DNA from 3 places in the Bradyrhizobium sp. ORS 86 genome. Region 2 is predicted to be linked to each of the others. Evidence: predicted binding sites of a transcription regulator. Region 2 holds the regulator's gene; each other region holds the start of a gene.

Region 1 (10,104 bases), 3.5 Mb from region 2:
GCTCAAGGAGCATCATCGCACCGACGACACCAATACCTCGGTGCGGCTGGTCGCGACGCTATTCGTCACCATGCCGTCGCTGCTGCTCGGCCTGATGATGAACAACGCGGCCAACACCTATGTGGCGATCGACCGCAATCTGCATGTCTTCGCGACCGACGTCATCATGCTCGATCGCACGTTGCGACCGCTCGGCCCGAGCGCCGACGAGCCGCGGCAGCGGCTGCTTGCCTATGTCGAGCATGCGTTGAAGGACGTACCCATCGTCCGCGCCACCGAGAGTTCCGAGCATCTGCTCGATGAGGTCGGTACCAGCCTGCGCTCGCTGCGGTTCGATGACGAGCAGATGATCGCGCTGTGGAACGATGCGCGTGCGCTCTACCGCCAGTTACAGCAGCAGCGCTGGACCTTCGCCGAGCAGTCCGACTCCTCGTTTCCATCGCCGATGATCGGCATTCTCGTCGCCTGGCTGACGCTGATGTTCGCAACCCTGGGCTTTCGCGCACCGCGCAATGCGGTGGTGATCGGCGCGTATGTCGCTGCGGCGGCGCTGGTCTCGGCTGCGATCTATCTGATCCTCGACATGAGCACGCCGTTCTCCGGACCGATTCAATTATCCGACCGGCCGCTGGTGCGTGCCGCGGAGGAGATCAGGCGATAGGGCGGATTAGGCCGTGCAGCACCGTACGGCGAATTACGCTGCTGCCAACCCGCCCTGCGGCCTCACGCACGGCGCTTCAACGCCATCCCCATGCCGATCCAACTGATGCCGGCGAAGATCAGGTCGACGCTGAGGAAGATGCCGAGCACGTAGAGGCTCGATACCGGCCAGTGCGCGAGAATGATGGCGCCGAGCACGAGCGTGATGATGCCCGAAAGCGCAACCAGCCCCCACGGCGCCGCGGCGTTCATGCCGAAGGCGAGGAAGATGCGGACAATCCCCGAGATCACCAGCGCAACGCCGAGGAATAGCGTCAATGTTGCTGCCGCGAGCAGGGGATTCTCGAAGACGATGAAGCCAGCGACGACATAGAGCACGCCGAGCAGGGCCCAGAACAGGAACTTGCCCCACGATTTGACCTGGAATGCGTTGATGATCTCGGCGATGCCCGAGACGATCATCATGACGCCGACGAACAGGACGCTGACGACGGTTGCGAAGAGTACGCTGCCGAACGCCAGGATGCCGGCGATCAGATAGATCACCCCGAGCGCGACGATCCAGCCCCACTTCGTGCGGAGGGTGGACAGTCCGGATCCGAGGCTGTGGGCAGGAGGGCTGGTGGGTGAGCTGGACGTCGTTGACATGGCATCGCTCCCGTAAACTGGATCGAGCCATGCTACCATAGGTAGGCGTGACGACAAGGGCGGATGCCGGTGGCACCGAACGCGGCGCGACACGTTGATTCAATTCGTCTGCCGTGCTGCCGCGCAGCATTTGTGCAAGCGACAACATCTGATCCACATTGGAGGACGGATCGTCCGGATTGCGCAGGGACAAGCTGTCCGGTCCGCCCATCCATCCCGAGGAGGTCGACATGCCCGCCAGTCACGACAGGGATCACGTCTACAAGATGCTGGAACTCGTTGGATCATCGGAGAAGAGCGTCGAGGCCGCGATCGAGAACGCTATCAACCGCGCGTCGAAGACGATCCGCGAGATGAAATGGTTCGAGGTCGTGCAGACGCGAGGCCATATCGAAGAGGGCAAGATCCGCCACTATCAAGTGACGCTGCGGGTCGGCTTCACGCTGGAATAGCGCGGCTTCCTGGCTGCACGCTCAAATCCAGCCCCGTCATGCTGAGGAGGCCGCATAGCGGCCGTCTCGAAGCACGACGGCCTAACTGCGGCCGTGCATGCTTCGAGACGCGCTACGCGCTCCTCAGCATGACGGGGCTGGATGTGAACGCGTTGATCCACGCCGTTGCCCACGTCCCGATCACCGCCGCGACAGCGGCGCGGGTGGCGGCGGCTCGGTTGCGCCGGGGCCGAGCGAGCGCTGCACCATCACGCTGTCCGACCAGCGGCCGTAGCGGTAGGCAACGCCCGGCAAATGCGCGACGCGCGCGAAGCCGAACCGGTCGTGCAGCGCCAGCGACGCGGCGTTGTCGGCATCGATATAGCCGATCATCTGGCGGAAGCCGGCCGCGGCGCAGGTGTCGATCAACTCCTGCAGCAGCTTTCGGCCGACGCCCTGGCCGACATGTTGGTGATGCACGTAGATCGAGTGCTTCACCGTGTAGCGATAGGCGGGACGCTTGCGGAACATCACGACATAGGCGTAGCCGACGACCTCGCCATTGCGGACTGCGACCAGATGCGGCAGGCGGGTGTTGCGCAAATTCTTGCGGCGCTCGCGCAGATCGTCGGGCTCCGGCGTGCCGCTGTCGTCGACGCTTTCCTCGACGCCGCGGCGGATGTGGCGGCGGTAGATCGACAGCATGGCGTCGACGTCGCTGTCGCGCGAAGTGCGCACAGTGATCTTGTGGTCATTCTCCATTGCGTGCTGTCCGTCCGCTTATTCCGACACGACGTAGGTATAGAAACGGACCCGTCCTGACGCATCGATTTCCTTGTAGACGCCCTGGATCTCGACCTCGAAGCCGGGGAACGCGTTGAAGCTTGCCTCGAACATCCTGAGATACTCGATCATCGGCTTGCTGCGCTCCGAGAGCCGCTCGCCGGGCACGATGGTCGCGATGCCGGGCGGGTACACCACGAACGGCGTCGCCGCGATCCGTCCGAAGATCTCGTCGATCGGCAGGTAGTCGACGTCGTTGCGCACCAGGTAGCGCGAGGCCTCGCGCGGCGACATCGCGATCTCAGGCAGATGCTCGGGCAGGAATTGCTTCGCCTGCAGCGCGCTGACCCCGGCGTCGCGAAAGAAGCGGTGCATGTCGCCGCAGAGATCGCGCAAGCGTACCCCGGCATAGCGGTTCGGCCGCCGGCGGTAGAATTCGGGGATGACGTCCTCGAGCAGCGCGTTGTCGTCGTGCAGCTTCTTGAAGGCGACGAGGCCGGAGACCAGCGTGCCGGCCTTGCTGGCCTCGACGCCCGGCGTCAGCAGGAAGAGGAGGGAGTTGAGGTCGTTCTTCTCGGCGACGATGCGGTTCTCGCGCAGATATTGCGCCACCACAGGCGCGGGGATGCCATGGTCGGCATAGGCGCCGGTCGCATGGTCAAAGCCCGGTGTCAGCAGCGTCAGCTTGTTCGGGTCGGTCATGGCAAAGCCCGCGGTCAGCTCGGGAAAGCCGTGCCAGCTCTCGCCGGGCTTGAGCTGCCAGTAGGAGGGGCTGGTGGCAAGCTGGTCGGTCGAGATCGTCTCCCAGGCGACATTGTGCACGCCGCCTTCGCGCGCTACGTCGGGGATCATCACGCGGTCGGGCACGAACGGCTCGAAGAACCAGCGCCGCTCGACCCGCGTCTCGTTCTCCTCGAACTCGCGCTTCACCGCGCGGATCTTCTTGCGCAGCTCGATGCCGAGCCGGATCGTGTCGTCCCACAACACTTCGCCGGAGCGGCCCTTCATCATCTGCGCGCCGACGTCGAGCGAGGCGAACAGCGGATAGAACGGCGAGGTCGAGGCGTGCTGCATGAAGCTTTCGTTGAAGCGGCGGTGCTCCACCCGGCGCTTCTGGCCCTTGATGTGCCGATCGCGGATGTGGATCTGGGAGGCCTGCGAGAAGCTCGCGAGCTGCTTGTGGGTCGATTGGGTCGCGATGATGCCGGGTGCCTCGGAGCCGAGCTCGGACAGCCCCATCGCGAAGCGTCCCGTATAGATCGGGTGGAATTTCATGAAGCCGGCCCAGGCCTCATCGAACAGGATGTAGTCGCAGAGGTGGCCCATGCGCTTGAGGATCATCTCGGCAGAGTGGATGGTGCCGTCATAGGTGCACTGCTCCACCACCGCGACGCGGAAGGGGCGGGGCTTCTTCCAGGCGTTCTCGTCCTTGACCAGCGGGTGCTTGCGGATCGCATCGCGCAAGCTGCCTTCATCGAGCAGGTCCCAGCGCATCGGGCCGATCAGGCCCCAGGCGTTGCGCACGGTCGGGACGTAGATCGGGATGCCGCCGCCGATCAAAAGCGCGCCGTGATGGGCGGCCTTGTGGTTGTTGCGGTCGAACAGCACGAGGTCGCCGTCGGTGACCAGCGAGCCGAGCGCGACCTTGTTGGAGGTCGAGGTACCGTTGAGCACGAAATAGGTCTTCTCCGCGCCGAAGATCCGCGCCGCCTCCTTCTGCGCCCGCAGCGCCGGCCCCTCATGGGTGAGGAGGTCGCCGAGGTCGAGCACGGAATTGTCGAGATCGTCGCGGAATACCGCTTCGCCGAGATGCTCGACGAACACCCGCCCGATCGGGCTGCGGCTGTAGAACACGCCACCATTGTGGCCCGGGCAGGTCCAGAGCTGGTTGCCTTCCTCGGCATAGTCGACCAGCGCGCCGAAGAACGGCGTCTTCAGCGTCTCGGCATATTGCTTGAGCCGGCTGATCAGGTTCTTGGCGATAAAGGGCGGGGTCTCCTCGGACAGGAACACGTAACCGTCGATGAAATCCAAGACCTCGACCGGCAGGTCCTCGAACCGCTTGCGGCGGATCAGGAGGATGATCGGGAAGTCGAGGCCGCGCCGGCGCATCAGGTTGATCAGCGCGGCGGTCTTGCCTTCAAGCCCCTTCTTGCCCCAGTCGACCACCATGCAGCCGATCGCGGCGTCAGTCTGCACCGCGATCTCGGCATCCTCCAGCTTGCGGGCGCGCACCACCTCGAAGCCGGACCGCTCGATTTCGGTGATGATCTGGTTGAAGCGGATGCCTTCGAGATCGTCGGCCTCGAACACCGGCGCGGCGAACAGGAAGTTGAAGCGTTTGAAATAGTCCATGCGTGTCCTCGACGTCCATCCGGGCTGAACCTGTCGGCACAATTCATGACAGGCGGATGACAGGCGGCGGGCGCAGGACGGTAGGGCAATCGCATTTGGGAGAAAAGCGCCCTGCGGCCATCCTTCGCGACGGCTGCCTTTGGCAGGCTCCTTAAGGATGAGGTCTTGCTTTGCGGCACACTGGTAGACCCTCATGGTGAGGAGCGCCGCTCGCGGCGCGTCTCGAACCACGAGGCCGAGTACGTGCGCAGCCGCCTAAGGCGGCATGTGCGACAGCCCCGCACCGGACGGGGAGTGTGGATGAATTCAGTTCACCCTTAGCTGAAATTCTTCGCGTTTGCCTGGTGCGGCATGATGCTCGACAGTGGACGCATCCCAAGCCGGAGGGCGCCATGCTCGTACCCGCTGAAGCCAGTGTCGCGACCTATCTTGCCGCCATCGACCGGCTGGCACCGCTCGTCGCCGCGGAGCGCCAGCATTTCGACCACGACCGCAGGCTGCCCGACGCAGTCTTCAACGCGCTCGCCGAAGCGGGACTGTTTCGGCTCTATCTGCCGAGGTCGCTCGGCGGGCCGGAATTCTCCCCGTTCGATTTCATGACGATTGTCGAGGCAGCTTCCGCGCTCGACGGCTCGGTTGGCTGGATTGTCGGCAATGGCGGCGGCATGAGCCGGATCGGCGGCTATCTGTCCGCGGAGGTGGCCCGGAGCTGGTTCGCCGATCCGCTGGCCTTTGTCGTCAGCGCGACCGGTGCGGTCGGCACGGCCACCGAGGTCGAGCGAGGGTATCGTGTCAGCGGACGCTGGCCGTTCGGCAGTGGAGCTCATCATGCGACCCGGTTCATGGGGCTCGCCGCCGTGAAGACGGCTAGCGGCCAGAATGGGCCGCCGTTGTGCTGCTACTTCGACCGGTCGGAGGTCCGGGTGCACGACACCTGGTTCGTATCCGGACTGCGCGGCACCGGAAGCTGCGACTTCGAGGTGCGCGACAGCTTTGTTCCGTTCAGCCACACCCACGCGCTGGTCGATCTTCAACCCACCGAACGCGGAATTCCGTATCGGCTGCCGGGTCTGTCCGCGTTCGCCTGGACGATCTCTGTCGTTCCCCTGGGCATCGCACGAGGCGCGCTTGCGGCCTTTATCGAGCTGGCCGGGCGAAAGGCACGGCTCGGCAGCTCCGGCACGATGCGCGACAGCGAGCCCGTTCAAGACATGGTTGGCCGGGCGGAGGTCGCGCTGCGTTCAGCGCGCGCTTTGCTCGCCGAAGCCATGGCCGAGTTGATCGCAGCGATCGACGCCGGAGGCGGCCGTCTTGTCGAGGCGCGGGTGTTCCTGCGGACGGCTTGCGCCAATGCCGCGGAAAATGCCGCGCGGGTCGTCGACATGATTGCGGCCCATGCCGGCACCGCAGCGATCTTCGAGACCGGGACGCTGGAGCGGTCGATCCGCGACGTCCACGCGGCGATCAAGCATGTGGCGATGAACCCGAGCTGCTATGCTCTCGGCGGTCGCGTAAGCCTCGGCCTCGATCCCGGCACGTGGCGGTTCTAAAGGGCCGGTTTCGACTATTCATTGCGCGCCGCCGGAGGCCGCGGATATTCCAGTTGCATGGCGACGAAGTCGACCGTGCTTCGACCATAACGCGTCTCAATTTCGTGCAAGGCCCGGTCGAGTGCCTGCGCCGGCGGCGTCGTTCCTACCGGAGGGAGCAGGCGCGCCGCGGGCCAATCGGTCGCGACCTGTTGCGGATAGATGCGCAAGCCGTTGCGCGTGACCTGAACGCCGTCGGTTGCGGCAAAGGTCACCGCGTGTGAGCGGTAGGTGCGCGACCAACTGTCTGCGACCAGCGCCAGCGAAACCTCGTCGACGCCCCGCGTGAGCTTGAGGCCGAGCTGCTCCCTGTTCCAGAGGGCCAGCGTGTTCCGGATCGCGGTCAGCGCGAACGGGCGCGTGAATTTGAACGCGCTGCTGTCGTGGCGCGCATCCCAGTCGTCGACACCGATCTCGCGGGCGATCGTCTCCGCCTTGGCGCGGCCGGCGATCGCCTCGATCAGGGTGAGCGACATCGGCAGCGACGCCGAGATCCCGGTCGTCGTCGCAACGCCGCGGTCGATCACGATCCTGCGGTCCGCGACGTAGTGGATCTGTGGATGCCTGTCGCGCCAGCTCTTCAGATAGAACCAGTGCGTCGTCGCTCGCCGGCCGTCCAGCAGGCCGGCAGAGGCGACGACCTTGGCGCCGGCGCAGACGCTGATGATGACGGCGCCGTTGTCCGCCTGACGTCGGATCCATTGCATCACGGTCAGATCGTCGTCACGGCTCATCGCGGGCACGATGACGTAGTCGGCCCCATCGGGATGCGCGGCATCGAATGCTGCAATCGTCGCGTCCGGTTCGACCTTCAGCACCGGGAACAACGTCACCGCTCCCGGCTCCGTTGCCAGCGTCACAACGTCGGCGACATCGGCGCGCTTGAGGATGCCGTAAGGCATCAGATAGTCGGTGGTCTCGGTCATCTCATTGATGCCGACGATCGCGATCAACGGGCGTTGTCGCTTCGGCGGCTTCAGAGCCGCGACCGATGCGTCGTGCTCCTCCCGTGCGATCGGAGGAGGGCGCTTATATGTCGACGCGGCAGGAAGGCTGAGCAGCCAGCCGCCACCAACGATTGGAACCAGCGCGGCGACCGCAACACCACCCCATGCAAGAAATCGCCAGTTCATGATGAAGTGTCTCAACGGGTCTGCTTGGTCGTCGTCCAAGCTACCCGGCGAGTCCATCGATCGAAACGGCGTATTTCCCGCAAAAACGGACACGCGGCTGACGGCGGCCGCGTCCGTATGTAGCCCGCCTGTAGCCCGCGCGCTCATGCGCGGGCTACAGGCTGCCACAAGATCGACGCTGCCGGTCAGTAGACCAGGTTCGTGCCGGGCGGCTGCTCGAGCGCCGCCGCAAGCGAGCGATACTCAGCGCAATCGGTGCCGCAGATCTCGGCGATGCGGCGCAGATGGTATTCCGCCTGGTCGCGGTTGCCCTGTTCGATCTGCCAGAGACCATAGTAGTTCCACGTCAGCACATGGTTCGGATCGGCCTTCAGCGCGCGTTCGTACCAGACCTGCGACTGCTTGTAGTCGCCGAGCTTGCGATACGAATAGCCGATCAGATTGGCGACGTTCGGATGATCGTCATGACCGAGCGCATGGAGTTGATCGATCGCGGCGGCGTAGTCGTTGCGCTCGTAGATCGTCGCATAGGCGGCGCGGTAGCCCTCGCGAAACGCGGGGTCCTCGAAGCCGGATTGCTTGGCGGGCTTTTTGGTATGTGTCGCCTTCTTGCCTTTCTGCTGTGGGTAGGTCGGCGCGGTTGCCGGCGTGTCGTAATGCGACCCGTAGGGATCGCCTCCACCTCCTCCGCCGCCACCTCCGCCCCCGCCGCCGGCTGCCATGGATGCCTGCGGCGGGAAGAGGGCGAGCGGCACTGTCAAGCATGCTGCAAGTGTTGCGAGCTTCATCGGTGACTTGATCATGCGCACCTCCCGATACGAACAGGCCGTCATGGCCTGAAGCACTAAACTCCCCATCGCGGGAGACATTCCGGCTCGACTCAAAAGATTGTTCTTGTTGCAACGAATGCGACAACCGCACTGTCGCGGTGGGTGTGTGCAGCCTGACCGTGGCGGATGCTGTCTTCGTATCGGCAAAGTTCGAAGCTAACATTCATGTTAGGTTTCGCGTTGCTGGAACGCGGCTGTCCGGAAACTGGGTCGGGGGCGTACCGCCTTCGTACTAAGCCGGCTCAACGACGGCCGAGCGGGAGGTAATCCAGAATGTCGCAACGTTTAGAGCGCTTTGGCTGGCTCAATCGGGATAACCTGCACAGATGAGTGCAATGAATCGAGCCGCGTTCGTCTCGAAGGGTGCGCATTTGGTTTCTGAACGCGACCTGGAGGCTGCGCTTGAGTCCGTCCGGGACCGAGCCGCCGGGGCGGCCGAGGGCATCTTCGGCCCGGCCTCGATCACCTGGCAGATCGACAGGGAAGCCGTCATCTTTCTGGGCGCCGGTCGGGCCTTGCTCCTTCAGCTCGCGCATCCCTGGGTCGCTGCCGCGGTGGCCGAGCACTCGCGGACCTTTGCCGATCCGATCGGCCGCTTCCATCGCACCTTTGACGTTGTGTTCACGATGGTGTTCGGCTCGCTCGACAACGCTCTTGTTGCGGCCAGACACCTGCACCACCGCCATACCGCGATCGTCGGTTGCTTGTCCGAGGCGATCGGCCCCTACGCAAACGGCTCTCCCTACCGCGCCAACGAGGTCGCAGCGTTGCGCTGGGTTCACGCGACTCTCGTCGACACGGCCCTCATCGTGCACGACCTGATCTTGCCTCCGCTCTCGGTCGAGGAGCGCGAGCGGTATTGGGCAGAAAGCCGGCTGTTTGCGGCATTGTTCGGGCTGACGTCGGCTGACCTGCCGACGGACTGGGACTCGTTCGCCACCTACACGGCGGCCATGATGCAATCGGATACGTTGTCGGTCAGCACCGCGGCACGCGAGGTGGCCAGCCAAATCTTCGCCGGAGGACGCCCTTGGCTGCGGCCGCCGCGATGGTACCGGGCGCTGAGCGCCCAGCTCCTGCCGGACCGGTTGCGCACCGGCTTCGGATTTGTCTTGGACGAAGGTGACAGGAAAGCCGCAGAACGCGCGCTTGCATGGACTCGCCGCCTCTATCCAAAAATTCCGACCCGCCTTCGGTACGTCGGTCCCTACCAGGAAGCCCAGGCGCGACTGCAGGGCAAGCTGCAGCTCGGCTGGGCAACCCGGTGTCTTAACAGGGCCTGGATCGGCCGACCTCAACTGGATCATCGCCGGAGCAGGTGAGGCCGTCCCGGACGCGATCTGCGGCAAAGGTCTCGCGCTGCAACGGTGCCGTTTCGCCAGGTCGGGTCACGCTGTCGGCGACGGTGCGTGATATTCGGTCGCAGCGGTTTCGTCGGTCGAACCGGCGCCCAGCGAGGTGAACACCAGGGTGAGGACAACGGTCAGGCCGAGGTTGACGATCACGGCGTAAAGCGCCGCGTAGCCTGGAAAGGTGAAGGTGCCGATCGCAAGCGCGTAGGTCGGCATCAGCTTCGCCGCGATGAACATCGCCGTGCCGGTTGCGATCCCGGCAGCCCAGCCGATCAGCAGCGCCCAATCATTGAACCAGCGGGTATAGACGCCGAGCATCACCG
Region 2 (10,104 bases):
GGCCCTGGTGCCGTGGCGGCTGCACGATGCGGCGACGTCGCGCGAGGATGCCCGCAGCGTCAATCCGGTCGAGACCGCTGCCGTCAGTGCCGTTGTCGCCGGCATGCCGGACCCGGCCGTGCTGCTGGATCGCGCCGGCCGCGTCATCCACCTCAACGCGGCCGCCGCCCAGCTCGCGCCGGCGCTGCGCAAGAACGAGCTGGCGCAATTTGCCCTGCGCTCGCCCGAGATCATCACCGCGCTGCGCGAGGCGATCGCCACCACCGAACCGCGCCGCGCCACCTACACCGACCACGTGCCGGTCGATCGCTGGATGGAATTGGTCATCACGCCGGTTCCGGTGCCGACGCTGTTCGGCGGCACCGACAAGTGCATGCTGATGACCTTCCACGATCAGACGCCGCTGCGCCGGGTCGAGGAGATGCGCGCCGACTTCGTCGCCAATGCGAGCCACGAGCTGCGCACGCCGCTCGCCGCGCTGTCCGGCTTCATCGACACGTTGCAGGGGCCGGCGCGGGACGACGCCCGGGCCCGCGAGCGCTTTCTCGGCATCATGCACATCCAGGCCACCCGCATGGCGCGGCTGATCGACGATCTCTTGTCGCTGTCGCGGGTCGAGCTCTCGGCGCATGTCCAGCCGGAAGCCCTGATCGACATCATGCCGATCATCCGCCAGGTGGTCGACGGGCTCGAGGCGCTGGCGCGGGAGCGCCAGGTCGAGATCGAGCTCGACCTGCCGGAGGCCCCGGTCATGATTGCCGGCGATCGCGAGGAGTTGCTGCGGCTGTTCGAGAACCTGATCGAGAACGCGCTCAAATACGGTGCCTCCGGCGGCCGCGTGATCGTGTCGCTGAGCCAGCCGGCGCCGGGAGAGGCGAACCCCGAAATCCGCGTCATGGTGCGGGATTTCGGCCCGGGCATCGCGCCGGAGCACCTGCCGCGGCTGACCGAGCGATTCTACCGGGTAGACGTCGGCGACAGCCGCAACCAGGGCGGAACCGGCCTCGGATTATCGCTGGTGAAACATATTCTTAACCGTCATCGCGGGCGTCTTTTGATCGAAAGCGTGCCGAAAAGCGGCGCGACCTTTACCGCCTGTTTTCCGCGTCCGAAGACCCCGGTACCGGTACAAAGCTGAGCGTTTTCAGGCGCTTAATACTGTCATCCAACTGTCATCCAACCTTCGTAAAAGCAGCACCGACCGCTCCTAGATGGACCGGCGTGAGCGCGATCGGGCGCATTCGGCGCTTCGCTCAGCAAGGGAGATCAGCATGAATTTCATCAAGACAATCGTCGCTGCCGGCTTGGTCGCCGCGTCGACGTCGGCCTTCGCTGCCGATATTACCGGCGCGGGCGCGACATTTCCGTTCCCAATCTATTCGAAATGGGCCGACGCTTATAAGAAGGAGACCGGCAACGGTCTGAACTATCAGTCGATCGGCTCGGGCGGCGGCATCAAGCAGATCCAGGCGAAGACCGTCACCTTCGGCGCCAGCGACATGCCGCTCAAGGTCGAGCAGCTTGAGAAGGACGGTCTCGTCCAGTGGCCGATGGTCATGGGTGCGATCGTTCCGGTCGTGAACCTCGACGGCGTCAAGCCCGGCGAGATGGTGTTCGACGGCGAGACGCTTGCCAACATCTATCTCGGCAAGATCACCAAGTGGGACGATCCGGCGATCAAGAAGCTCAATCCGAAGGTCAACTTGCCCTCGGCCGCGATCACCGTAGTCCGCCGCTCGGACGGTTCGGGCACCACCTTCAACTTCACCAACTATCTCTCGAAGGTCAGCGCTGACTGGAAGAGCAAGGTCGGCGAGGGCACCGCGGTCGAATGGCCGACCGGCGTTGGCGCCAAGGGCAACGAGGGCGTGTCCGGCAACATCAGCCAGACCAAGAACTCGATCGGTTACGTCGAGTATGCCTACGCCAAGCAGAACAAGCTGACCTACACTGGGTTGGTCAACAAGGGCGGCAAGACGGTGCAGCCGACGGTCGACGCCTTCCAGGCCGCCGCTTCCAACGCCGACTGGTCGCATACGCCGGGCTACTACGTGATCCTGACCGACCAGCCCGGCGACAAGTCCTGGCCGATCACGGCGGCGACCTTCATCCTGATGCACAAGGAAGCGACCGATAAGGCGGCGTCCCAGGAAGCGCTCAAGTTCTTCCGCTGGGCGTTCAAGAACGGCGACAAGATGGCCGAGGAGCTCGACTACATCCCGATGCCAGGCAATGTCGTCCAGCAGATCGAGAAGACCTGGACCTCCGAGATCAAGAGCTAACTCCGACGTTTCGAACCAAAGCTGTGCCGCCCGCGGGGCGGCACAGCTTCTGCAACCGGATCCGGACTCCGTCATTATCGCGACAAGCCTGGAGTCCGGGAGCGGCGCTCCGGAAGGCGCAACGGGAACGGCGTCGGTCAAAGAACGTCGGCGACGATCGCTTCGGGGCGTAGCGGATTGCGTAGCCTTTACATAGTAGAGAGGGGATTGGCGTGGCAGACATGGCTGTTCAGAGCGATGTGATGGAAGCTGCCGGAACTTACGATCGCGCCAAGGCCCTCAGCGCGTTCAAGCTCGGTGATGCCACCTTTTACTGGATCACCCGGATTTCGGCGATTTCGGTTCTGTTGATCCTCGGCGGCATCATCCTGTCGTTGATCGTTGGTGCTTGGCCGGCGATGAAGGAATACGGGTTCGCCTTCCTGTGGACCCAGCGCTGGGCTCCCTCGGCCGATCCGCCGGTGCTGGGCGCGCTTGGTCCGGTCTACGGCACCCTGATCACGTCGGCCATCGCCATGCTGATCGCCATTCCCGTGGGCATCGGCATTGCCGTGTTCCTGACCGAACTCTGCCCGCAATGGCTGCGCCGGCCGATCGGCATCGCGGTCGAGTTGCTCGCCGGCATCCCCTCGATCATCTACGGCATGTGGGGCTTCTTCGTGCTCGGCCCGTTCCTCGCCAACACGTTCCAGCCGTTCATGATCCGGATCTTCGAGGGCGTGCCGGTGCTCGGCAGCATCTTCGCCGGTCCGCCGTCCTATCTCAGCCTGTTCAACGCCTCGCTGATCCTCGCGATCATGGTGCTGCCGTTCATCACCGCGATCTCGGTCGATGTGTTCAAGACCGTGCCGTCGGTGCTGAAGGAAGCCGCCTACGGCATGGGCTGCACCACCTGGGAGGTCGTCCGCAGCGTCGTGATCCCCTACACCCGGGTCGGCGTGATCGGCGGCATCATGCTGGCGCTCGGTCGTGCGCTCGGCGAGACCATGGCGGTGACCTTCATCATCGGCAACTCGTTTCGCATCTCCTCGTCGATCTTCGCGCCGGGCACCACGATCTCGGCGGCGATCGCCTCCGAATTCGCCGAAAGCGACGGCCTGCACCAGTCCGGCCTGATCCTGCTCGGCCTGCTCTTGTTCGTGCTGACCTTTTTCGTGCTCGCGGCGGCGCGCTTGATGCTGCTGCGTCTGGAAAAGAAGGCGGGGAAGTGACGCCATGAACCCGATCTACAAATCCCGCCGCCGCAGCGACATCGTCGTCCGCGCTCTCTGCGTCAGCGCCGCGCTATTCGGCGTCACCTGGCTGGCGCTGATCCTGCTCACGCTGCTCTACAACGGCGTCGCAGGGCTGAGCGTGCAGCTCTTCACCCAGAACACCCCGCCGCCTGGCTCGACCGAAGGCGGTCTGCTCAACGCCATCGTCGGTTCGATCATCATGACCGTGATCGGGGTCGGTATCGGCGCGCCGCTTGGCCTGTTCGCCGGCACCTATCTTGCCGAGTACGGTAGACATGACAAACTCACCTCGGTGATCCGCTTCATCAACGATATCCTGCTCAGCGCGCCGTCGATTATCATCGGCCTGTTCATCTATGGCGCCGTGGTGGTGCCGATGCGCGGCTTCTCGGCGATCGCCGGCTCCCTGGCCCTCGCGGTGATCGTGATCCCGGTCGTGCTGCGCACCACCGAGGACATGCTGCTGCTGGTGCCTAATCCGCTGCGCGAGGCGGCAAGCGCGCTCGGCCTGCCGCGTTCGCTGGTCATCAAGCGGATCGCCTATCGTGCCGCCCGATCGGGTCTGATCACCGGTGTGTTGCTGGCCACCGCCCGCGTCGCGGGTGAAACCGCGCCGCTGCTGTTCACCGCGCTCTCGAACCAGTTCTTCAGCCTGAACCTGACCAGCACGATGGCCAATCTCCCGGTGACCATCAACAACTTCGTGCAGAGCCCCTATGCCTACTGGAAGGAGTTGGCCTGGAGCGGTGCACTGCTCATCACCTTCACCGTGCTCGCGCTCAATATCGGCGCGCGCATCCTAGGTGCCGAAAGGGCCGCAAAATGACCGAGCTTTCCGTTTCGATGACTGCCGCGAGCCACGTCCCCCAGGTGCCGCTTCCAGAGGCGCCGCCGAAAGTGACGGTGCGCAACCTCAACTTCTATTACGGCGAGCACCACGCGCTGAAGAACATCAACCTGACGCTCGGTACCAACCGCGTCACGGCGTTCATCGGCCCGTCGGGCTGCGGCAAGTCGACCCTGCTGCGCATCTTCAACCGGATGTATGATCTCTATCCGGGTCAGCGCGCCGTCGGCCAGTTGATGCTGGACCAGACCAACATCCTCGACCCCAAGCTCGACCTCAACCTGTTGCGCGCGCGGGTCGGCATGGTGTTCCAGAAACCGACGCCGTTCCCGATGACGATCTATGAGAACATCGCCTTCGGCATCCGCCTCTATGAGAAGATCTCGAAGTCCGAGATGGACGACCGGGTCGAAAAGGCGCTGCGCGGCGGCGCGCTGTGGAACGAGGTCAAGGACAAGCTGAACGCCTCGGGCCTCTCGCTGTCCGGCGGCCAGCAGCAGCGCCTGTGCATCGCGCGCACCGTCGCGGTGCGACCCGAGGTGATCCTGTTCGACGAGCCGTGCTCGGCGCTCGATCCGATCTCGACCGCCAAGGTCGAGGAGCTGATCCAGGAACTGTCCGAGGACTACACGATCGCGATCGTTACCCACAACATGCAGCAGGCGGCGCGCGTCTCCGACAAGACCGCCTTCATGTATCTTGGCGAACTGATCGAGTTCGACGACACCAACAAGATCTTCACCTCGCCGAGTGATCGACGCACCCAGGACTACATCACCGGCCGGTTCGGCTGAGGAGACAAGCGATGGTTTCTGAACATACCGCCAAGGCATTCGACAGCGACCTGCAGGAACTCACCCGCCTGGTCGCCGAGATGGGCGGCCTCGTCGAGCGCATGATCACCGAGTCCGTCGATGCGCTGATCCGCCGCGACGTCGCGCTCGGCAAGCGCGTCGTCGCCGCCGACGTCGAGATCGACAGCCTGCAGCGCATCATCGAGGAGCGCGCGGTGCTGACGATTGCGCGCCGCCAGCCGATGGCGATCGACCTGCGCGAGATCGTCAGCGCAATGCGGGTGGCGACCGACCTCGAACGGATCGGCGACCTTGCCAAGAACATGGGCAAGCGGGTCGCGGCGCTGGAGAGCGATTTCCAGCCGCTGAAGCTGATCCGCGGCCTGGAGCACATGACCGACTTGGTGCTGTCGCAAGTCAAGTCGGTGCTCGACGCCTACGCCGCACACGATTTGCCGGCCGCGATGGCGGTCTGGAAGGGCGACGAGGAGGTCGACGCGATCTGCACCTCGCTGTTCCGCGAGTTGCTCACCTACATGATGGAGGATCCGCGCAACATCTCGTTCTGCATCCATCTGATGTTCTGTGCCAAGAACATCGAGCGGATCGGCGACCATGCCACCAACATCGCCGAAACCGTGTTCTACATGATCGAAGGCCAGCAGATCACCGACAAGCGCCCGAAGGGTGACATGACCACCTTTGCCACCACAGTGCCGGGCAACGGCTAGCTGAAGGTGCTGGTTCGCGTTCGGGCAACGGATCAACACAGAGAAAGACCATAGACCGATGAGCGCACGCATTCTGGTAGTCGAAGACGAGGAAGCGCTGACGACGTTGTTGCGCTACAACCTCGACGCGGAAGGCTACGACGTCGAGACGGTCGGGCGCGGCGACGATGCCGACACAAGGCTGAAGGAGCGTGTTCCCGATCTCGTGGTGCTTGACTGGATGCTGCCCGGCCTCTCCGGCATCGAGCTGTGCCGCCGCCTGCGGGCGCGACCCGAGACCAAGCAGCTTCCGATCATCATGCTGACGGCGCGCGGCGAGGAGAGCGAGCGGGTGCGAGGCCTCGCCACCGGCGCCGACGATTACATCGTCAAGCCGTTCTCGGTGCCGGAGCTGCTGGCGCGCGTGAGGGGCCTGTTGCGCCGCGCGAGCCCTGAGCGGCTCGCGACCGTGCTGACTTACGGCGATATCGAGCTCGACCGCGAGAAGCGTCGCGTCGCGCGCTCCGGCCGGCCGATCGATCTCGGGCCTACCGAGTATCGCCTGCTCGAGTTCTTCCTCGAGCATCCCGGCCGCGTGTTCAGCCGCGAGCAACTCCTCGACAGCGTCTGGGGCCGCGACATCTATATCGACGAGCGGACTGTCGACGTGCACATCGGCCGCTTGCGCAAGCTGCTCAATCCCGGCCGCGAGCAGGATCCGATCCGCACCGTGCGCGGTGCCGGCTATGCGCTCGACGACCGCTTCGCCAAGGCGGAGCCGCAGCCGTAAGGCGCGGCAGCAAATAACCACAGCGTCGTCCCGGCAAAAGCCGCGACCCATAACCCCGAATGCAAATTGTTGCGCGAAGTTGGAACGACGAGTCCCGTTCACAACACAAGCCGCAGCGTATGGGGCCCGGCCTGCGGCAGGACGACGCTGGTGACGTAGAGGTGGTCCCTTCACAAAAAAATCCCCGCTTGCGCGGGGATTTTGTTTCCACGGCCTATGCTACTCACCGGGTCGGCGGCTTGTTGGCGGGCCTGCGCCGGTCGGCAGCCGGCTGGTAGGCGATGCGCGAGTGGTGCGCGCAATAGGGCAGGCCGGTGAGCGCCTTGCCGCCGCAGAAGAAGAATTCGGGGCTCGAGGGGTCGCCGACTGGCCAGTGGCAGGTCGCCTCGTTCAGCTCGAGCAGCGACAGCCGTTGGCTCATCGGCACCACATTGTCGTAGGCGACCGGATCCGGCTCCAGCTCGACCTCGAAGGCGTGGGCGAGCGCGGTGTTGCCGCGCGAGACCGGACGCGCCACCCGCATCATGTGTTGGGCGGGACGGGCCTTGCGCTGTCGCGGGGCAGCGGTGGAAGGGGCCTTGGCACGGCCGGACAGGCCAAGCCGATGCACTTTGCCGATCACGGCGTTTCGCGTCACATTGCCGAGTTCCGCCGCAATCTGGCTGGCCGACAGGCCCGCCTCCCAGAGCTTCTTGAGCTGCTCGACGCGATCATCGGACCAGGTCAATACCGTCATCGCATTCTTCCCTTCGCCTTGCGCCGGCCAGTCATCGGAGCGGCGCTGCGAGCCAAATCTGACAAATATCCCTGCGGTCAGAATCCCTTAGCCCTCGCCGGACGCGGTTTTGCGCCCGAACGTGTACGCAGAACGAAAGCTACTTAGAGGGTCCAGTACTGCCGCACGAGATGTCGTATCCGACAGTCCAAACGCTACAATATGGCGTGACTCTGGCGCAAGAGTCCGCGGCAGCGCGTCCACATGTTCCGACACTTATGCATTGCAATGAGGCTTTTCCACCTCACCGGAATGCTCCGGATTGCGCGCGTTTCGCACTGCAGGAAGGCCACTTCGTAGCGATTGACAGAGACTGCCCGCAGCATACAATGCCCGCCACGTGCCGCCCGAAAAGGCGGCACGTTTTGTTTTCCGAAGCTGGCCGTTGCTGCGCTGGCGTCAAGGCACGCGGCAATTGTCGGCCTCAAACCCGTCAGTGATTGCCATGACCAACAGCGCCACGTCGCATCTGCTTCCCGTCTTCGCCAGGGTCGATCTCGGCTTCGAGCGCGGTGAGGGCGCTTGGCTCATCGCAACCAACGGCGACCGCTATCTCGATTTCACCTCGGGCGTCGCGGTGAACGCGCTCGGGCATGCGCATCCGCATCTGGTCAGGGCGCTCCAGGAACAGGCGACCAAGCTCTGGCACATGTCGAACCTGTTCAAGAGCCCGGACGGCGAGGCGCTCGCCGCGCGGCTCTGCGAGCAGAGCTTTGCCGACTACGTATTCTTCTGCAATTCCGGCGCGGAAGCGACGGAAGGCGTGATCAAGCTGGTTCGCCATTATCACTTCTCCAAGGGACATCCCGAGCGCTACCGCATCGTCACCTTCGAAGGCGCGTTCCACGGTCGCACGCTCGGAACGCTCGCCGCCACCGGTTCCGCCAAATATCTGGAGGGCTTCGGTCCGCCGATGGACGGCTTCGACCAGGTTCCGCACGGCGACATCGAGGCCGTGAAGAAGGCGATCGGACCGCACACCGCCGGCATCCTGATCGAGCCGGTGCAGGGCGAGGGCGGCGTGCGCTCGGCCCCGCAAGCCTTCTTCAAGGCGCTGCGCCAGCTCTGCGACGAGCACGGCCTGCTGCTTGCATTCGACGAGGTGCAGACCGGCATGGGCCGCACCGGCGAATTGTTCGCCTACAAGCGCGTCGGCGTGACGCCCGACGTGATGTCGCTCGCGAAGGCGCTCGGCGGCGGGTTCCCGATCGGCGCGGTGTTGGCGAGCGCAAAGGCTGCGGCCGGCATGGCACCGGGCTCGCACGGTTCGACCTTCGGCGGCAATCCGCTGGCGGTGGCGGCGGCCAATGCCGTGCTCGACGTGATGCTCAAACCCGGCTTTTTCGATCACGTGCAGAGGATGTCGCTGCTGCTCAAGCAGAAGCTTGCTTCGGTCGTCGATCGCTATCCCGGCGTGATTTCGGACGTGCGCGGCGAAGGCCTGTTGATCGGTGTTAAGGCCGTGGTGCCCTCGGGCGACCTCGTCACCGCGCTGCGCGAGCAGAAGCTGCTCACCGTCGGCGCCGGCGACAATGTCGTGCGATTCCTCGCGCCCCTGATCGTGACCGAGGCCGAAATCGACCAGGCCATCGGAAGTCTCGAGCGCGCCTGCTCCGCGCTGTCGGCGGCGCAGCCGAAGAAGGCGGCCGGATGATGAGCAAGCCGGTCCGCCACTTCCTCGACATCAACGAATTGCCGCTCGGCGAGTTGCGCAACATGCTCTCGGCCGGTGCCGCCATGAAGGCGAAGCTGAAGGCCCATGAGAAGGGCAAGAAGCCGCTCGAAGGCAAGACGCTGGCGATGATCTTCGAGCGTCCATCGACCCGTACGCGGGTCTCGTTCGACGTCGGCATGCGCCAGCTCGGCGGTGAATCGATCATGCTGACCGGCGCCGAGATGCAGCTCGGCCGCGGCGAGACCATCGCCGACACCGCGCGCGTGCTGTCGCGCTATGTCGATGCGATCATGATCCGCATCCTCAACCACGATGCGCTGCTGGAGCTCGCAGCGCACGCCACCGTTCCCGTGATCAACGGGCTGACGCGACGCTCGCATCCCTGCCAGGTGATGGCCGACCTGATGACCTTCGAGGAAAATCGCGGCTCGATCGAGGGCAAGACGGTGGCCTGGACCGGTGATGACAACAACGTGCTCGCCTCCTGGGCGCACGCCGCCGAGCGCTTCAAGTTCAATCTCAACGTGGCGACGCCGCCGGAGCTCGCACCGAAGAAGGCGATGCGCGACTGGATCAAGGCGACCGGCGCGCCGATCGTGCTTGGCAGCGATCCGGAGGCCGCGGTCCGTGGCGCCGACTGCGTCGTCACCGACACCTGGGTGTCGATGGGCGACAAGGAGGGCGAGCACCGCCACAACGTGCTCAGGCCCTATCAGGTCAATGCCAAGCTGATGTCGCTCGCCAAGCCCGACGCGCTGTTCATGCACTGCCTGCCGGCGCATCGCGGCGAAGAGGTCACCGACGAGGTGATCGACGGTCCGCAGTCCGTCGTGTTCGACGAGGCGGAAAACCGCCTGCATGCGCAGAAGGGCATTCTGGCCTGGTGTTTTGACGCGGTCGCGTAAGGCCACCACAAGACTGTCGTCCCGGCCAAGCCAACGGGTCGCGCGAATGCGCGCCCGATGACAGGCTCCGCGCGAGCCGGGACTCTTACGC
Region 3 (10,104 bases), 2.9 Mb from region 2:
TATATGAAGCCACCACCAGGATGACGGCCGGCAGCATCAGCGCCACCGTGATGTGCTTGAATGCGGTCGGCGGCGTCCAGACCGGGATCATTCCGGCGGCTCGGTAATGGCCAAATCCCCAGATGATCAGCGCGAGCCCTGCGATGGAGACCAGCGAATAGACAATCTTGTAGGCTCCCTCACCCATCGCTTTCACGATGCTCGCGCGCAGTTCGCGCCGCGTCGTGAGCAAGTGGACGCCGGGAAACAGCACGAGACCGAGGATCATGACGAGCAGTCCCACGACGTTCCTCCCCTGATTGATGCCTTCGCGTATCACCTTCGCCGGGCGGTGCGCAATGTCGCAGCTTCACGGATTCCCGGCCGGCTTGGCGAGTTCGCGATTGTCGACGTAGCGGATCATGATCGGGCGGCCGGCCAGGGCCCCGCCGAGCCCGCCGGTGAACTTCAGCGGCAGGCAGGCATCGAGCGAGGCGTTGATCGCGTTCAGATAGGTGGAGCGGGTATCGGCCGGCACGCCTGAGGTGGCGAATGTCATCCGCGGCGCGCCGATCATTTCGCCGGACCGCTTGAAGCTGAACCGCACCGACATTTGCATGCCCTCGCGCGCGCTATCGGCTGGCGGCGGCGACCAGCAGGCACGCAGCGCGGCAAAGAGGTCACCGATGGTATTGAGGTCATGATCGGGCTTGCGATACCTGTCGGCCTGGTCCTGCGGCGGCACGGTCAGGACCGTGAGCTGCAGATTTTCACCATACGGATAATCCATCTCGGGCAGACAGGGCCCGCGATTGAACACGCTGCAATAGGACGGGGTGCAGGGCCTGTTGTCGAGCACGCTGCACGGCTCATGCGCGAATGGAATCGGGTTGCTCTGATGCCGTGGCCGCGCGCCGGCGGTGGCGGCAAGGCCGATGGCCAGCACTGCAAGGGCAACGACGATGGCAACGCGACGGAGCATGCGAGCGAACCCTGAATGCGCTCCGGAGAAAATGGTACCGCAACCGGATCGCATCAAGCGGCAACGCGTTCAATTCCGCGCGCTTGTGGCGCCACAAATTCCACCGTCATCGCCCGGCTCGACCGGGCGATCCAGTATTCCAGAGGCGGTTGTGAATTGCGGAGACGCCGCGGCGTACTGGGTCCCCCGCCTTCGCGGGGGACGACACCGAATGGTTGGCGTTACGCCTTCTTCACATCATCCTCGCGCTTGCATGAGAAGCCGCCGCCCCAGCCTCCACCGTCATCGCCCGGCTTGACCGGGCGATCCAGTATCCAGAGGCGTTTGCAAATTACGGAAAGCCGCGGCGTACTGGGTCCCCCGCCTTCGCGGGGGACGACACCGAATGGTTAGCGGCACTACGCTTTCTTCTTCACGTCCTTGACGTTGGAGAAGGTGATGCCCTCGGCGCGCTCGCGGGTATAGCCGAGATAGAACTCGTTCTTGGCCATGAACACGGGATCGCCGTCGACGTCGTCGGCGATGCCGGAATTGTTGGCGGCGATGAAGGCCTCGAGCTTCTTGCGATCATCGGAGGAGATCCAGCGCGCCAGCGAGAACTCGCTGACCTCGAACTCCACCGGCAGCGAGTATTCAGCATCGAGCCGCGCCTTGAGCACGTCGAGCTGCAGCGGGCCAACCACGCCGACCAGCGCCGGCGCGCCGTCGCGCGGACGGAACACCTGGACGACGCCCTCTTCCGACATCTGCTGCAGGGCTTCCTTCAGCTTCTTCGCCTTCATCGCATCCGTCAGGCGGACACGGCGGACGATTTCCGGCGCGAAGCTCGGCACGCCGACGAAAGTCAGCTCCTCACCCTCAGTCAGGGTGTCGCCGATCCGCAGCGTGCCGTGATTGGGAATGCCGACGACGTCGCCGGCGAACGCCTCGTCCGCCACCGAACGGTCCTGAGCGAAGAAGAATTGCGGGCTCGACAGGCTCATGTTCTTGCCGGTGCGCACCAGCTTCGCCTTCATGCCGCGGCTGAGCTTGCCCGAGCACAATCGCGCGAACGCGATGCGGTCGCGATGGTTCGGATCCATGTTGGCCTGGATCTTGAACACGAAGGCGCTCATGCGCGGCTCGGAGGCCTCGACCTTGCGCAAATCTGAATCCTGCGCACGCGGCGCCGGCGCGAACTTGCCGAGCCCTTCCAGCAAGTCGCCGACGCCGAAATTGCGCAGCGCGCTGCCGAAATAGACCGGCGTCAGGTGCCCCTCGCGAAACGCGTCGAGCTCGAACGGTTTGCAGGCTTCCGATACCAGTTCGAGCTCGTCCTTGACCCCGGCGACGTCGAGACTGGGATTGCGGGCGCCGAGATCGGCGATGTCGATCTGCTCGGCCTGACCGGTCTTGGCGCCGCCGCCTTCGAGCAGCCGCACGCCGCCATTGACGACGTCGTAGGTGCCGAGGAAGTCGCGGCCGCGGCCGACCGGCCAGGTCATCGGCGTGGTGTCGAGCGCCAGCGTCTTCTCGATCTCGTCCAAAAGCTCGAAGGTGTCGCGGCTCTCGCGGTCCATCTTGTTGATGAAGGTGATGATCGGAATGTCGCGCAGGCGGCAAACCTCGAACAGTTTTCGCGTGCGCGCTTCGATGCCCTTGGCCGCGTCGATTACCATGACAGCGGAATCGACCGCGGTCAGCGTCCGATAAGTGTCTTCCGAAAAGTCCTCGTGGCCCGGCGTATCGAGGAGATTGAACACGAGATCGTTGAACTCGAACGTCATCACCGAGGTGACGACCGAGATGCCGCGCTCGCGCTCGATCTTCATCCAGTCCGAGCGGGTGTTGCGCCGCTCGCCCTTGGCCTTGACCTGCCCCGCAAGGTTGATCGCGCCGCCGAACAGCAGCAGCTTTTCGGTCAGCGTGGTCTTGCCGGCGTCCGGGTGCGAGATGATCGCAAAGGTGCGTCGCCGCGCCACCTCCTCGGAAAGCGACGAACGGAACGGCGATTCGGCTGTGACTGAGATATCGGACATAGCGGGGGAGCGTTTGGCAGGGAAAACGGACACGATCAAGGGCGATTTGTCGCAATGCGGAATGGTCGCATCCTCCCATATAGGTACGGGAAGGACGACCTTCACCTCATGAGACCATTAGCGGGGACGACCCTGCCATATCCGGAGGGTTCGTTATGGCGTGGGCCATTCTGTTCACCGCGGGTCTCCTCGAGATCGGCTGGGCCATCGGGCTGAAATACACTGAGGGTTTTTCGCGGCTCGTGCCGTCGGCGCTCACGCTGGCGGCCATGGCCGGCAGCATCATCCTGCTGGGCGTCGCGCTCAAGACACTGCCGATCGGAACCGCCTATGCGGTCTGGACCGGGATCGGTGCCGTCGGAACCGCGGCGCTCGGCATCATCCTGCTCGGCGAGCCGGCGACTGCGATGCGGCTTGCCAGCATCGCATTGATCGTCGCGGGCATTATCGGGCTGAAGCTGGTCGGATGATCACTTGAGGATCAGCACCGCCCAATAGCTCAGCGCGGCAACCGCCGCGGATGCGGGAATTGTGATCACCCAGGCATAGACGATCGAGCTCGCCACGTTCCAGCGCACCGCGGACAGCCGCCGTGCCGCCCCGACGCCGACGATGGCGCCGGTGATGGTGTGCGTGGTCGAGACCGGAACCCCGAGAAAGGTTGCCATGAACAGGGTCGCGGCACCGCCGGTTTCGGCGCAGAAGCCCTGCATCGGTGTCAGCTTGGTGATCCGCAGTCCCATGGTGCGGACGATCCGCCAGCCGCCCATCAGGGTGCCCAGCGCCATCGCGCTCTGGCAGGCCAGCACCACCCAGAAAGGGATGTGGAACGTCTCGCCGGTATGCCCTTGCGAATAAAGCAGCACAGCGATGATCCCCATGGTCTTCTGCGCGTCGTTGCCGCCATGGCCGAGCGAATAGAGCGAGGCTGAGGCGAATTGCAGGATGCGAAAGGCGCGATCGACGGCGAACGGTGTCGAGCGCACCGACAGCCAGGAGACAATCGCGACCAGCACCAGCGCCAGCAGGAAGCCGACCAGCGGCGACAGCACGATCGCAAGCAGCGTCTTCGAGAGCCCGCTCCACACCGCCGCCGAAATCCCCGCCTTCGCCATGCCCGCGCCGACCAGCCCGCCGATCAGCGCGTGCGAGCTCGACGAGGGAATGCCGAGCGCCCAGGTGATCAGGTTCCAGACGATCGCGCCGACCAGGGCGGCGAAGATCACGGTCGCATCGACCACCGATGGCTCGATGATCCCGGTGCCGATGGTGTTGGCGACGTGCAGGCCGAACACCATGAAGGCGACGAAGTTGAAGAAGGCCGCCCAGAACACCGCATATTGCGGCCGCAGCACGCGCGTCGAGACGATGGTCGCGATCGAATTGGCGGCATCGTGCAAGCCGTTCAGGAAATCGAACAGCAGCGCCACCGCGATCAGGATGACGAGAACGGGAAGACCCAGCGTGGCGTCCACGTGATGCCCTGCCCTATTTCACTTGTTTGAGCATGATCTCCGCGCAAACGCCTCGCGTTTGTCGCAGGGAAAACCGCTGCACACGTTTCCGGATCATGCTCAGACCTGCTCGATCACGATCGAGTTGATCTCGTTGGCGACGTCGTCGAAGCGGTCGGCCACCTTCTCGAGGTGATCGTAGATCTCCGCGCCGACGATGAAGTCCATCGTGTTGGCATTGCGATGCTTCAGGAACAATTCCTTCAGTCCGATGTCGTGCAGGTCGTCGACCCGGCCTTCGAGCTTGGTCAACTCCTCGGTGATCTGGGTCAGCATCACGACGTTCTGGCCGATCGACTGCAAGAGCGGCAGCGCGCGGCCGACTAGGTTGGCGCATTCGATGATCAGGCCGCCGATCTCGCGCATCGGCGGTTCGAACGATCGCACCTCGAACAGCACGACCGCCTTCGCGGTCTGCTGCATCTGGTCGACGGCATCATCCATCGACGTGATCAGGTTCTTGATGTCGCCGCGGTCGAACGGGGTGATGAAGGTGCGGCGGACCGCGGTGAGGACTTCGCGGGTGATGTTGTCCGCATCGTTCTCGAATTGATTGACACGCTGGCAGAAGACGGGCGTCTCGTCCCCGCCCTTCAGCATGTCCTGCAGCGCCAATGCGCACTGCACGGAGGTCTGGGCATGGCGGGCGAACAGGTCGAAAAACCGCTCTTCCTTGGGCAGGAAGCTGCGAAACCAGCGTAACATATGTCCGTTCCATCGTTCCGGGGCAGCCGTCGGGAAGCCGTCACAGAACTGTCATAGAACACTTCGCGGGACAAGCGCCCGGCCTCGGCCGCCCGGATGGGCGGTCATCCACCACTTTGTCGGTTCAGAAAGTCCCTGCCCCGCTGCCCTACAGCGACCGCCGCAGGTAATGGGCGAGCTCCCCGACGAGGCCGCGCCGGAACAGCAGCACGCAGGCGACGAAGATCACGCCCTGGATGACGGTCACCCACTGGCCGAAGCCAGCGAGATATTGCTGCATGGCAATGATCACGAAGGCGCCGACCACAGGTCCGAAAATCGTGCCGAGACCGCCGACCAGCGTCATCAGCACGATCTCACCGGACATCGACCAGTGCACGTCGGTGAGCGAGGCGTTCTGCGCCACAAACACCTTCAGCGAGCCGGCGAAGCCCGCCAGCGTGCCCGACAGGATGAAGGCGAGCAGCTTGTACTGGTCGGTCTTGTAGCCGAGCGAAATCGCGCGCGGCTCGTTCTCGCGGATCGATTTGAGCACCTCGCCGAACGGCGAGTTGATGGTGCGGTAGATCAGGAGGAAGCCGGCGAGGAATCCCACCAGCACGACGTAATAGAGCACCGTCGGCTTGGAGAGGTCGAAGATCCCGAACAGATGGCCCTGCGGAATGCCCTGGATGCCGTCCTCGCCGTGGGTGAACGGCGCCTGTAGATAGATGAAGTAGATGAGCTGCGACAACGCCAGCGTGATCATCGCGAAATAGATGCCCTGCCGGCGAATCGAGACATAGCCGGTGACAAGAGCGAGCAAGGCGGCGGCAGCCGTGCCGACCACGATGCCGAGCTCGGGCGGCAGCCCCCACACCTTCAGCGCATGCGCCGACACATAGCCCGCGGTGCCGAGAAACATCGCGTGGCCGAACGACAGCAAGCCGCCATAGCCGATCAAGAGGTTGAAGGCGCAAGCGAGCAGCGCGAAGCACAGCGCCTGCATGACGAAGAAGGGATAGATTCCCGTCCACGGCACGACCGCCAGCAGCACCGCCATCGCGGCGAACACAGTCATCTCGTCGCGCATCGCGCGCGGCGTCACCGGAATCGTATCATCGGTCAATGCTGACATATCAGGCCGCCCGTCCCGTCAGTCCCGTTGGTTTCACCAGCAACACCAGCACCATCAGGACAAACACCACGGTGTTGGAGGCCTCGGGATAAAAATACTTGGTCAGTCCCTCGATCACACCGAGCGCAAAGCCGGTGATGATCGATCCCATGATCGAGCCCATGCCGCCGATCACGACCACCGCGAACACCACGATGATCAGATCGGCGCCCATCAGCGGCCGGACCTGGTTGATCGGTGCCGACAGCACGCCGGCGAGCGCCGCCAGGCCGACGCCGAGCCCGTAGGTCAGCGTGATCATCCGTGGCACGTTGATGCCGAAGGCGCGCACCAGCGTCGGGTTCTCAGTGGCGGCGCGCAGGTAGGCGCCAAGCTGCGTCTTCTCGATCAGGAACCAAGTCGCAAGGCACACCACCAGCGAGAACACGACGACCCAGCCGCGATAGATCGGCAGGAACATGAAGCCGAGATTCATGCCGCCCCTGAGCTGATCCGGGATCGAATAAGGCAGACCGGAGGAGCCGAAATAGTTCTGGAACACGCCCTGCACGATCAGCGCGATGCCGAAGGTCAGCAGCAGCCCGTAGAGATGATCGAGCCCGGTCAGCCATTGCAGCATGGTGCGCTCGAGGATCATGCCGAAGATGCCGACGACGATCGGTGCGATGATCAGCGCCCACCAATAATTGATGCCACCCAGATTGAGCAGGAAATACGCCACGAAGGCGCCCATCATATAGAGCGCGCCGTGCGCGAAATTGATGATGTTGAGCATGCCGAAGATCACGGCAAGCCCCAGACTGAGCAGCGCGTAGAACGAGCCGTTGATCAGTCCCACCAGGAGCTGTGCGTATAGAGCCTGCATCGAATGAGCTTTCGCTTGGGTAGACAAGGCCCGCCGGTCACGCCGTGCCCGGCGGGCGTGATCATTACTTCTTCAGCAATGGGCAGGTGCTCTTGTCGAGCGGGGTGAACGCCTGGTCGCCCGGCACGGTGCCGACCAGCTTGTAGAAATCCCACGGGCCCTTCGACTCCGACGGCTTCTTCACCTCGAACAGGTAAGCGTTGTGGGTGACACGGCCGTTGGGCTGGATCTCGCCTTTGCCGAACAGCGGATCGTCGGTCGGGATCGACTTCATCTTCTCGACCACCTTGACGCCGTCATGCGGATTGCCGCCCAGCGCCTCCAGCGCCTTGAAGTAATGCATCAAGCCTGCATAGACGCCGGCCTGCACCATGGTCGGGGGAGCGCTGTTCTTCATCCGCTCCGAAAACCGCTTGGAGAAGGCACGGGTCTGGTCGTTCATGTCCCAGTAGAACGTCTCGGTGAAGTTGAGGCCCTGCGCGGTCTCGAGCCCGATCGCCTTGACGTCGGTGAGGAACAACAAGAGCGCGGCGAGCTTCTGGCCGCCCTTGACGATGCCGAACTCAGCCGCCTGCTTGATCGAGTTGGTGGTGTCGCCTCCCGCGTTGGCAAGGCCGATGATCTTGGCCTTGGAGGCCTGCGCCTGCAGCAGGAAGGAGGAGAAGTCCGCGGTGTTGAGCGGATGCTTGACGCCGCCGACCACCTTGCCGCCATTGGCAAGGACGACGGCGGTGGTATCGCGTTCCAGCGCGGCGCCGAACGCATAGTCCGCGGTCAGGAAGAACCAGGTGTCTCCGCCCGCCTTCACCAGCGCCTGGCCGGTGGCGTGGGCGAGCATGTAGGTGTCGTAGGTCCAGTGCACTGTGTTCGGCGAGCACTGCGCGTTGGTCAGATCAGAGGTCGCTGCACCCGAGTTGATGTAGACGCCGTTCTTTTCCTTCACGACGTTGTTGACCGCGAGCGCGACGCCGGAATTCGGCACGTCGACGATCGCATCGACCTTGTCGACGTCGAACCACTGCCGGGCGATGGTGGTGCCAATGTCGGGCTTGTTCTGGTGATCGCCGGAGATGAGATCGATGGTCCAGCCCTTGGCCTTCAGGCCGGAGTCCTCGATCGCCATTTGCGCCGCCAGCGTCGAACCGGGACCTGCGAGGTCGGCATAAAGGCCGGACTGATCGGACAACGCACCGATCTTGACCGTCTTGTCCATCTTGTCCTGGGCGGAGGCGACGCTCGCGGCGCTGAGCACCATCGCGGTGCCGAGCAGAAGCGCCGAAATCGTATGTCTCATCTGGTATTCCCTCGTTTTAAATTTTCTGGTTCAGGCGATCTCAGACGCCAAGATAGGTATGGAGCTTGTCCATGTTGGACGACAGCTCCGAATTCGAGAACCCGTCGATCACCTTGCCGTGCTCGACGATGTAGTAGCGGTCGGCAACGGTCGAGGCGAAGCGGAAATTCTGCTCGACCAGAAGGATGGTGAATCCCTCGGATTTCAGGCGCGAAATGGTGTGGCCGATCTGCTGGATGATGACCGGCGCCAAGCCTTCGGTCGGCTCGTCCAGCATCAGGAAGCGTGCGCCGGTGCGCAGGATGCGCGCGATCGCCAGCATCTGCTGCTCGCCGCCGGAAAGCTTGGTGCCCTGGCTGGTGAGACGCTCCTTCAGGTTGGGAAACAGCGTGAAGATCTGGTCGAGCGAGAGGCCCCCGCTCTGCACCACCGGCGGCAACAGCAGGTTCTCGCGCACGTCGAGGCTCGAGAAGATGCCGCGCTCCTCCGGACAAAACGCAATTCCCATCCGCGCGATCCTGTCGGACGTAGCGCGAATGATCTCCTTATTGTTGAACCGGATCGAGCCGGAACGCTTGCCGATGACGCCCATCACCGATTTCAGCGTCGTGGTCTTGCCCGCACCGTTGCGGCCGAGCAGTGTCACGACCTCGCCGGCCTTCACGTTAAAATTGATGCCGTGCAGGATGTGGGACTCGCCGTACCAGGCCTGCAGATCCTTGACCGACAGCACGTCGGCGCTGGCCGCCGTCGCGGGAGCTTCCGCCAGTTTCGCCTCAGCCATGACCCGCTCCCAGATAAGCTTCCTTCACACGCTCGTCCTTGGAGAGCTCGGCGTAGTTGCCCTCCGCCAACACCTGCCCGCGCGTCAGCACGGTGATGACGTCGGAGAGGTTGGCGACGACCGAGAGGTTATGCTCGACCATCAGGATGGTGTATTTGGCGGAAATCCGCTTGATCAGCGCCGCGATCTTGTCGATGTCCTCATGGCCCATGCCGGCCATCGGCTCGTCCAGCAGCATCATCTCCGGGTCGAGCGCGAGCGTCGTCGCAATTTCAAGTGCGCGCTTGCGGCCATAGGGCATCTCGACCGCCGGCGTGTTGGCGAACTCGCTCAAGCCGACGTCGTTCAACAGCTCATGGGCGCGCGGATTGAAGCGGTCGAGCACGGTCTTGGAGCGCCAGAAATCGAACGACGCGCCGTGCTGGCGCTGCAAGGCCACGCGGACGTTCTCCAGCGCGGTCAGATGGGGGAACACCGCCGAGATCTGGAACGACCGGACCAATCCGAGCCGCGCCACATCGGCCGGCGGCATCGCGGTGATATCCTGCCCCTTGTAGCGGATCTCGCCCGCCGAAGGCTTCAGGAATTTGGTCAAGAGATTGAAACAGGTCGTCTTGCCGGCGCCGTTGGGCCCGATCAACGCATGAATGTGACCGCGACGCACCTTCAACGCGACGTCGCGAACGGCGAAGAAACCCGCGAATTCCTTGGTCAATCCGCTGGTTTCGAGAATGAACTCATCGGCCAAATAGAATCCCCCATACGCCATCGCTGCGAGGCCTCTCGCCTGCGTGGCCAGTTTTTTGATGTCCGACGGGTTGTCCGATACGTCTTGGAACCGTCCGA

Evidence for each region. Region 2 encodes PhoB, which activates phosphate uptake and scavenging genes when phosphate is short. Its sites were predicted from a motif close to TGTCATNNANCTGTCAT; they were not measured.
Region 1: P6U25_RS14325 (Orn/Lys/Arg decarboxylase N-terminal domain-containing protein) is a predicted target of PhoB. The motif match lies at 4,923-4,939, and genes of this name have one in related genera.
Region 3: P6U25_RS20870 (DUF47 domain-containing protein) is a predicted target of PhoB. The motif match lies at 5,237-5,253, and genes of this name have one in related genera.

Annotation. Positions count from the first base shown of each region.
Region 1 covers NZ_CP120699.1:3,160,004-3,170,107, forward strand. The annotation lists gene P6U25_RS14305 (hypothetical protein) at 1-661, shown strand, start outside; gene P6U25_RS14310 (HdeD family acid-resistance protein) at 724-1,308, opposite strand; gene P6U25_RS14315 (dodecin) at 1,539-1,760, shown strand; gene P6U25_RS14320 (GNAT family N-acetyltransferase) at 1,941-2,501, opposite strand; gene P6U25_RS14325 (Orn/Lys/Arg decarboxylase N-terminal domain-containing protein) at 2,520-4,877, opposite strand; gene P6U25_RS14330 (acyl-CoA dehydrogenase family protein) at 5,270-6,427, shown strand; gene P6U25_RS14335 (DJ-1/PfpI family protein) at 6,442-7,599, opposite strand; gene P6U25_RS14340 (tetratricopeptide repeat protein) at 7,785-8,402, opposite strand; gene P6U25_RS14345 (oxygenase MpaB family protein) at 8,801-9,751, shown strand; gene mctP (monocarboxylate uptake permease MctP) at 9,818-10,104, opposite strand, start outside.
Region 2 covers NZ_CP120699.1:7,336,525-7,346,628, reverse strand. The annotation lists gene P6U25_RS33990 (ATP-binding protein) at 1-1,138, shown strand, start outside; gene pstS (phosphate ABC transporter substrate-binding protein PstS) at 1,272-2,282, shown strand; gene pstC (phosphate ABC transporter permease subunit PstC) at 2,504-3,493, shown strand; gene pstA (phosphate ABC transporter permease PstA) at 3,498-4,343, shown strand; gene pstB (phosphate ABC transporter ATP-binding protein PstB) at 4,340-5,158, shown strand; gene phoU (phosphate signaling complex protein PhoU) at 5,170-5,889, shown strand; gene phoB (phosphate regulon transcriptional regulator PhoB) at 5,948-6,658, shown strand; gene P6U25_RS33955 (GcrA family cell cycle regulator) at 6,882-7,394, opposite strand; gene P6U25_RS33950 (aspartate aminotransferase family protein) at 7,879-9,087, shown strand; gene argF (ornithine carbamoyltransferase) at 9,087-10,013, shown strand.
Region 3 covers NZ_CP120699.1:4,460,447-4,470,550, forward strand. The annotation lists gene P6U25_RS20845 (NnrU family protein) at 1-283, opposite strand, end outside; gene P6U25_RS20850 (hypothetical protein) at 350-961, opposite strand; gene P6U25_RS20855 (peptide chain release factor 3) at 1,360-2,979, opposite strand; gene sugE (quaternary ammonium compound efflux SMR transporter SugE) at 3,135-3,449, shown strand; gene P6U25_RS20865 (inorganic phosphate transporter) at 3,450-4,454, opposite strand; gene P6U25_RS20870 (DUF47 domain-containing protein) at 4,554-5,198, opposite strand; gene P6U25_RS20875 (branched-chain amino acid ABC transporter permease) at 5,347-6,315, opposite strand; gene P6U25_RS20880 (branched-chain amino acid ABC transporter permease) at 6,317-7,180, opposite strand; gene P6U25_RS20885 (ABC transporter substrate-binding protein) at 7,245-8,474, opposite strand; gene P6U25_RS20890 (ABC transporter ATP-binding protein) at 8,515-9,258, opposite strand; gene P6U25_RS20895 (ABC transporter ATP-binding protein) at 9,251-10,006, opposite strand.